2 regions of the Kocuria sp. HSID16901 genome follow, and region 1 is predicted to be linked to the other one. Evidence: riboswitches for the same ligand, from Rfam matches in the RefSeq annotation. Region 1 holds a riboswitch; the other holds the start of a gene.
What was found. Region 1 has a riboswitch for S-adenosylmethionine ahead of D8M21_RS06040 (cobalamin-independent methionine synthase II family protein). Riboswitches for the same ligand answer to the same signal wherever they lie in the genome.

Region 1 (4,361 bases):
TGTCCTTGCCTGCGTCCTCGATGGCTTTGAGGTCCATGGTGCCCACGGATTGCCCGGCCTCTACACGATCGCCCTTGACGATCTCGATGTCGAAGGGCTCGCCTCGCAGTTCCACGGTGTCGATGCCCAGGTGCAACAGCACCTCTAGGCCGTCCTCGGTTTTGATGCCGAGGGCGTGCTTGCTGCTCGTTGCCACGGTCACCGTGCCGCTGACGGGAGCGACGATGTCTCCGTTTGTCGGATTCTGGACCCCGAATCCTTCGCCCATCATCTTTTGCGCGAAAACGGGATCTGCGACGTGCTCAATCCTGATGACTTCGCCGGACACCGGGCTGAGGATCTCGCTCGGATGGCCCACCTTGGCGGAACCGTCGGTGAAGTGAGAGGAAACGGTGTTCATGTCGTTTGTCCTTTGTGAGGCAACACAATGTCGCGTCCCACTCTAGAACAGACGATCGCTCGCGATGCGGGCACCCTCCACGAGCGAACGGATCTTGGCCTCCGCGATATCCGGGTGAAGCCGTCCGCCCAAACCGCAGTCGGTACCCGCGACGACGTTCTCCCGCCCCACCACGGAAGCGAACTGCTCGATGCGCTGAGCAACGAGTTCGGGGTGCTCGACCACATTGGTCGAATGGGACACGACTCCGGGCACAATGATCTTTCCCTCGGGGAGGGCGACGTCTTCCCACGCCTTCCACTCGTGAGCGTGGCGGACGTTGCCGGCTTCGAAGACGTAAGCCCCGGCATTAATGGTGAAGAGCGACTCGATGAGATGTTTGATCTCGATGTCGGTGCTGTGGGGGCCGTGCCAGGATCCCCAACACAGGTGAAAGCGCACCTGATCTTCGGGTATGCCGCGCAGGGCATGGTTTGCGGCCTCGATTGCGAGGCGATTGAACGAGAGATACTCGTCGATGCTCGGCTCGGGGACCAGCTGATCCCACGCCTCGGCGATCGACGGGTCGTCTAACTGAAGAATGAAACCGGCGTCGGTGATGGCCTTATATTCCTCGTGAAGCACATCGGCCCAGGCATAGATGAACTCTTCGTCCGTCGCGTAGTACCGATTGCCGATGCGGGAGGCTGATCCGGGGGAGAGGGACGCCACGAAGGCCTCCGACGCGCCGTTCTGATCGACGGCGGATTTCAGATTCGCGATGTCGGTCTCTACGGCGTCCCGGCCTTCGTAGGTCAGCGGCCCGGTCGCGATCGGAAATTCGCCGTCTGGGTCGTTGCCGAGGTCGATGGAACGATAGAAGTCCGCAAAGCGGTTCCAGTCTCGACGCACGGCGAAACTGTTGTACCGGCCGTTGCCCGGCTCGCTGAGGATCTCCCGGAATGAGGCGCCGTCGACGGTCTCAAGGCCCCCGGTTCGGGCGAAGGAGTAGTGCCACCAGGCGCCGTAGTCGATGTCGTCGACCATCGCGTGACCGTATTCGCCGTCGTTGACGGTGTCGATGCCCCACTCGACCTGACGGGCCACGATGTCATCCACCGAGGCGGACAAAGTGCGACGAAATTCTTCGTCGGTGATCTTGCCGTCGCGGCGTCGGGCATTGGCTTGGATCAGCTCGTCGGTGCGGGGCAGGGACCCGACGTGGGTCGTCCGGATGCGATCGGTGCTCCTCAACATGATTCCTCCATCGATCCTGGCGTGAGCACCGCTCCCATGGAAAGGGTTCGGTTGCTGCGACGTCGTAGAGCCAGGTCTCTCGGCCGCTCGGGATGGTGATGTACCCAATTCACCTTTCCCGGCGTTGACTAGGGAATCCAATCGAGGGCGCTGAAATCACGCCTGTGACACGCTGTTGCGCCACTGTTTCGTGTTACCGATTTGTGACGAATGGGGTTATGGTGTCGATTACACACCAGGATCATGTGGGTCACGGGGAATCGCTCTGTGCTCAATCTGAGGACTGGGGAACCACGCCCCAAACAGGGGAAACTACATCGCCGTCGCGCGCATCTACCGATGCCCACCGTCTCGCACGGGTATCGGGCGGAAACGTGCGATGACTCGTCTCTTAAAAGGGAATTTATGTCTGATAAGACTCAACAACAGGTGAGCAAGGACCCGGAGGAATCCGCATTCGAACAAGAGCAGGCGGGCTTCCATCAAAGTCTCGGGCCTCGTCAGCTCCAAATGATTGCGATCGGCGGTGCTATCGGTACGGGCCTGTTCTTGGGCGCCGGTGGCCGTCTCGCGAGTGCCGGCCCCTCGCTGTTTCTGGACTACGCCCTCTGCGGCATCATCGCCTATCTGATTCTTCGAGCTCTGGGTGAGCTCGTCGTGCACCGCCCCTCCTCAGGCTCTTTCGTCTCCTACACCCGAGAGTTCTACGGTGAAAAGGCGGCGTACGTCTCCGGGTGGATGTACTGGCTTAACTGGGCCACAACCGCGATCGTGGACTCCACCGCGATCGCGATCTACGTGCACTGGTTCGGTCAATACAGCGCCTTCATCGACGCGATTCCACAGTGGCTGATTGCCCTCCTGGTGATCGTGATCGTGGTTCTCATGAACTTGATTTCGGTCAAGGTCTTCGGCGAGATGGAATTCTGGTTCGCCTTGATCAAGGTCGTCGCGCTGGTGACCTTCCTGGTCCTGGCCATCTTCTTCGTGATCTTCGGGACGCCCACCGGTTCGCCCCGCGGCTTGGGTCTGATCACCGATAACGGCGGCCTCTTCCCGAACGGCATCATGCCGGCACTGGTCATCATGCAGGGTGTCGTATTTGCGTACGCTTCCATCGAGCTGGTGGGTACGACGTTGGGCGAAACCAAGAACGCGGAAAAGGTGATCCCCAAGGCGATCAACACCGTGATCCTGCGTATCGCGGTCTTCTACGTGGGCGCGATCTTCCTGCTCTGCCTTTTGCTGCCGTACACGGCCTTCAGCGCGGATGAGTCGCCGTTCGTGACGTTCTTCTCCTCGATCAACGTCAGCGCGGCTGGCCCGATCATGGAGCTCGTCGTCATCACTGCGGCCCTCTCCTCGCTCAACGCGGGTCTATATTCCACGGGACGCATTCTTCACTCGATGTCGATGGCGGGTTCCGCGCCGAAGTTCGCACAGCACCTCACCAAATCCGGCGTTCCTTACGGCGGCATTCTGCTGACCGCGGGTGTCGCGCTGTTGGGCGTGGTGTTGAACTACTTCGTCCCGGACGAGGCCTTTGAAATCGTGCTGAATATTGCCTCGCTCGGCATCATCGCCGGTTGGGCCGCGATCGCGTTGGCGCACATGAAGTTCGTGCAGCTAGCCAAACAGGGCAAGTACAAGCGGCCCGAGTATCGGGCGCCCTGGGCACCGTTCACCAACTGGATTACGTTGGTATTCCTCGTTGGTGTGGTCGTGCTGATCGGCTTCGACTATCCGGTGGGTACCTACACCTTGGCTTCGATGATCATCATCATCCCGGCCTTGATCATTGGGTGGTTTGTGGTGCGCACCCGCGTACGCGAACTGGCCGCTGAGCGTGAAGGATTCACGGGCATGTACCCGATTGTCGCGGACCGCCCCGCAGCTCACCGCGACAACCGCCATCACACGGGTCGTGGCAGCACCACCATCATTCACGAGGAGGACGACCCCAAGGATCACTGATCCCGACGTCACCTCGTGGTTACGGTCCCGTCCCTGAAGTATCAGGGGCGGGACCGTCGTCGTTGTGCTCGCGTTTCATCATGCAAGAAACCCCGGACTGTTCATGGGCGTGAGACATCGCGGGAGTACCCTGGGACGAAGCAAAACACCTTGGAGGAGTACACATGCCCGATCTGCGATCCAGGACTTCGACGCACGGACGCAACATGGCAGGCGCCCGCGCTCTGTGGCGCGCCACCGGTATGAAGAAGGAAGATTTCGGGAAGCCGATTGTGGCGATCGCGAACTCATTCACGCAGTTTGTGCCGGGCCACGTTCACCTCAAGAACATGGGCTCGCTCGTGGCCAGCGCGATCGAAGAGGCGGGCGGCGTCGCCAAGGAATTTAATACCATCGCGGTGGACGACGGCATCGCCATGGGGCACGACGGCATGCTCTACTCCTTGCCTTCCCGCGACATCATCGCCGACTCCGTGGAATACATGGTTCAGGCGCACCGGGCCGACGCACTGGTGTGCATCTCCAATTGCGACAAGATCACCCCCGGAATGCTCATGGCCGCGATGCGCTTGAACATTCCGGTGGTCTTCGTCTCCGGCGGCCCGATGGAATCCGGAAACGCCGTGGAGGGGGTCATCGAGCACCGCATCGACCTGGTGGACGCGATGTCCTACGCGGTCGATGAATCCGTGACCGACGAGCAGCTCGGACTGATCGAGGAAAACGCCTGCCCGACCTGTGGCTCGTGCTC
Region 2 (4,361 bases), on a different contig from region 1:
TCCGCCTCAACCGACGCGAGAATTTCTTCTGTCATCTCCGGAGGACGCAGCCCAATGACGGCGTCTTCCTTCGTTGCGAAGTAGTTGAAGAACGTGCGCGGGGAAACCCCCGCTTCTTCCGCGATGACCTCCGCGGTCGTTTGCTTGAGCCCGCGTTCGGTCGCAAGACGTCGTGCGGCCGAGTGGATGGCATTCCACGTCCGCTCGCGACGTCGTTCCCTGAGAGATGGTTCGGTTGAAGGCACCCATGCAGTTTATGCAGTACTGCAAAATATGCACAACTGCACCGAGTGTGGAATTCCTCTCATTTACTTTGCGGCCCTATGTATTGACATCAACCCCAGACGACGACAACGGCCGACGTTCCTCCTCATCAGGAGAGGAACGCCGGCCGCGTGGTACCGAATCTTCGACTCCTAGGAGCCCGTTACTGCTTTCTCCGCCGGACGCAACGACTGCCCGTCGGCGGGGGCTTCAGCTTGTCCGCTGAGGTCGCGGGCGGCGGTATCGGCGGTTGATGGCATGCCCTCATACGCGCCTCGGTAGGTTGCCGCTGGGTGATCGCCCGAAATGCTCGTGCGACCCGCGCCATACAAGTTCTCGCGGAATGTCGAACCCTCGTATTCCGTCCTGTAGCGGCCGCGCTTCTGCAACTCGGGTACCACGAATTCCACGAAGTCCTCAAAGGATCCCGGCGTCACGTGGTACGCGAGGTTGATGCCGTCGAGCCCTCCCTCGTCGATCCACCGCTCCAACTCGTCGGCAACCTTTTCCGGGCCACCAACGATCACGTCACCCATGCCACCAATCGCGCAATGCTTGGCGATCTCCTCACGGGTCCATTCCTTGTCCTTGGACTGCAACGTAAACGGGGTCAAGAAGGACTGGATCGAGTCTGTCTTGACGTAGTTAAGTACCTCGTCTTCGCCGAATTCGGAGAGATCCACTCCGGACCAACCGCCGATGATCGCCTGCGAGCTTTCCGTGGAAACGTACTGAAGGTAATCCTCGTACTTGGCCTGGGCCTTCTCGTCGGTTTCATCCACGATCACGGAGAGCATTGCAAAGATTTTGACGTCGTCCCTATTGCGTCCGGCCGCCTCGGCCTCGTCCCTGATCTTGTCTGTCATGTACCGCGTCAGGTCTGGGCGCAAGCCACCCACGAACACGGCCTCGGCGTGCCGCCCGGCGAAAGCTTGGCCACGTGAGGAAGCCCCAGCCTGGAAGATGACGGGCGTGCGCTGCGGGGACGGCGCCGTAAGGGATGCTCCCGGCACGGAAAAATACTCACCGCGGTGCTGGATGGGGTGGACCTTCGCGGGATCGGCATACACGCCGGCCTCACGGTCGGCCACGACGGCGTCGTCCTCCCACGATCCTTCCCACAGCTTGTAGCAGACGTCGAGGAACTCCTCGGCGATCTCGTAGCGAGTATCGTGCTCGATCTGCCGCGGAAGCCCCTGGTTTTCCGCCGCAGACGGCAGATACGAGGTCACGACGTTGAAACCGACGCGCCCCTTGGTCAGATGATCCAGCGTGGCGTATTTTCGGGCCAGCGTGTACGGCTGCTCATAGGTGACCGCGCTCGTGATGCCGAAGCCCAGATGCTCGGTGACCGCCGCCATCGCGGAGATTTGCGTGAATGGATCGTTGACCGGGACCTGTGCGCCGCCACGGATCGAGGGAGCCGCAGAATTGCGGTAGATGTCGTAGATGCCCACGACGTCGGCGAGGAAGACGCCGTCGAAAAGGCCCTTTTCCAGGGTCTTGGCCAGGTCGGTCCAATACTCTAGCGTGTTGTATTCGGTGGCCCGCGAGCGCGGGTGACGCCAGAGGTCGAAGCTCTGGTGACCCACGCAGGTCATATCGAAGGCGTTGATCGCGATTCGCTTTTTGTCCGACATCGGAGTCCTTTCGGTGCCTGGATGCTCTCCTGGTCTCCGCATGCCCGAAGCGTTGCGGCCGAATCCCGATGGTGTGGATAACCGGCACAATCTTTCACGCGGTGGCGCCGAATGACTGCGCGCCGTACTTGCTGTGCCGCCTGCGGTGAGGCCGGCGGAGCCCGATCATCATCTGGGGCACCCCGCTACGGGAGAGGGTTGCCGCCCAACTAGCCAGAGCTTCTCGTTGGGTCTCTTGATCTCTGTGGTCCAGCCTATGGAAGTGCTAGTCCTCGAACCACACCGTGCAGGAGTATTACCGATTTTTCGCCGTGTTACATGTCAGGACGGCGTGCGCTACTTCCCCCGAAACGTGGGGGTCCGTTTCTGCTGGAAGGCGGCGAACCCTTCCGCATAGTCTTCCGTCGAGCACAACCTCGCTTGCTCCCCTGATTCCGCCTCCATGGACTCCCATAGGCCAACCCGACGGTCGCGCAGCTGTGCCACGAGCCCCTTCGACGCGAGATAGGCATGTGTCGCCCCCTGCGCCACCCGGTTCACGCGGGTCATGGTGAATTCGAGGAGCTCGTCCGCGGGGACGGCGCGAGAGAAAAGCCCCGCTGCGACGGCCTCCGCACCGCTCATCATGTCGCCCGTATAGATGAGGTCCAAGGCCCGGTGCGCGCCCAGCCGCTCGTAGAACAAGGCGTGTCCACCTGAGTCGAGGGTCGCCCCAAGGTTCGCGAATGGTGAGCCGATCTTGGCGTCCTCCGCCACGTAAACGACGTCGGTCGAGATCGCCAACCCCAAACCCACTCCCAGGCAGGCGCCGTGAACGGCCGCGAAGGTCGGTGCCGGAAAACCCGCCATCTGGCGGAAGAGGGATTCGGCACGCTGTCCGAGGTAGGCCTCGACGTCGTCGTGCGCGGGGTCCACCTCCGAGATGTCACGGCCCGCGCAAAAGGCCCGGCCTTCTCCTCGCACGACAAGGGCGCGAACCTCGGCCCGTTCGGCTTCCAGGTAGACCCGGGACAGTTCTTCGAGGTCGTCCATGTTGAGCGCGTTGAGTTTGCGGGGTGCGTTGAGAACGATGGTGGCGACGTCGTCGGCGATGGTCAGCTCGATCACTGGGGATCCTTCCGATGGGTGGTTATGCGTCGTAGTCGACCTCGAGGCCGTCGGCCGTGGGTCTGGTTTGGCAGGTCAGCACATATCCGGCCTCGACCTCGTCCGGCTCCAAAGCGAAGTTTTCCTCCATCGTGAAATTCCCGCGCACCACCTTGGCCCGGCATGTGCCGCAGACGCCGCCGGCGCACGCGAAAGGAACATCGGGGCGAACACGCAAGGCGGCGTTCAGCACGGTCTCTTGGGCGTCCACGGGTGTGTCCACAGTTCCCGAATTACCGTCCAGCGTGAAGGTGATCTGGAAATTTTGTCCCTTCGGGTCGGCTCGAACCTCACGGCCTTGTTGTCCGGAGGGCTTCTCCGGCTTGCCGGTGGTGAACAGTTCAAAACGGACCGATTCCTCCGAGACGCTCCGTTGCCCCAGCGCGTCACGACACAGCTGGACCAGGTCAAACGGTCCGCAGAGGAACCACTCGTCCACGGTCTCGACCTGAATCACACGATCTAGCAGTTCCTCCAATTTCTCTGGATCGATTCGGCCCGACAGCAAGGGAGAAATGCGCTGTTCGCGAGACAACACGTGATGCACCGCGAAGCGGGACGGGTATTTGTCCTTCAGGTCGCCCAATTCCTCGGCGAACATCACGTCCATGGCCGAACGATTCGCGTAGATGAGGTCAAAGGTGGTGTGATCCGAGGCCGCCAGCAATGAACGCGCGATCGCCATAATCGGCGTGATGCCGGAACCGGCGGCCACGGCGACGACGTGAGCCCGTGGCGATTTGCGCACCTCTTCCTGTGCCAACTCCTGAGGGTGATTCATCGAGGTGAGCTTCGTGGATATTGAGGTGAAGGCACCCTGCGGGTTCATGACCTCCACCTCGTCGCCGACCGCTAGCTCGTCATTGGCCCACGTAGAAAAGGTGCCGCCCATATCTTTCTTGATCGCGACGCGAAGTTCGCCCGGCTTGGGTTCCGCGCAGATCGAGTAGGACCGACGCACCTCTCGCCCGTCGATATCGGCGCGCAATGCCACGTACTGCCCGGGGAGGTAGTCGTAGTCATCGACGAGTTCCTCGGGCACCCCAAACGTCACCTCGACGGATTCTTGGGTCAGCTTTCGCAGACCCGTCACGGGGAGGCTGTTGAAGGTGGCCCGACGTCGGGGGGCCGGGGAGGCGGCGTCTTTCGTGGGGGCCGGGGTCTGTTCCGAGGGGGAAATGCTCATGTTAGTGAACCTTGAAGTAGTCGAAGGGCTCGAGGCATTCGGAGCACACCCAAAGGGCCTTGCACGACGTCGAGCCGAAGCGGGTCATCTCGCGGGTCTTGAGGGAGCCGCAGTGGGGGCATTTG

Region 2: linked by a shared signal. The riboswitch ahead of D8M21_RS08635 (LLM class flavin-dependent oxidoreductase) and the one ahead of D8M21_RS06040 (cobalamin-independent methionine synthase II family protein) in region 1 are both predicted to bind S-adenosylmethionine.

The regions. Positions count from the first base shown of each region.
Region 1 covers NZ_RBLM01000003.1:201,205-205,565, forward strand. The annotation lists gene D8M21_RS06035 (PTS sugar transporter subunit IIA) at 1-400, opposite strand, end outside; gene D8M21_RS06040 (cobalamin-independent methionine synthase II family protein) at 443-1,636, opposite strand; SAM riboswitch class I at 1,641-1,735, opposite strand; gene D8M21_RS06045 (amino acid permease) at 2,042-3,610, shown strand; gene ilvD (dihydroxy-acid dehydratase) at 3,775-4,361, shown strand, end outside.
Region 2 covers NZ_RBLM01000006.1:16,331-20,691, forward strand. The annotation lists gene D8M21_RS08630 (TetR/AcrR family transcriptional regulator) at 1-245, opposite strand, end outside; gene D8M21_RS08635 (LLM class flavin-dependent oxidoreductase) at 417-1,904, opposite strand; SAM riboswitch class IV at 2,024-2,145, opposite strand; gene D8M21_RS08640 (enoyl-CoA hydratase/isomerase family protein) at 2,241-3,011, opposite strand; gene paaE (1,2-phenylacetyl-CoA epoxidase subunit PaaE) at 3,034-4,236, opposite strand; gene paaD (1,2-phenylacetyl-CoA epoxidase subunit PaaD) at 4,238-4,361, opposite strand, start outside.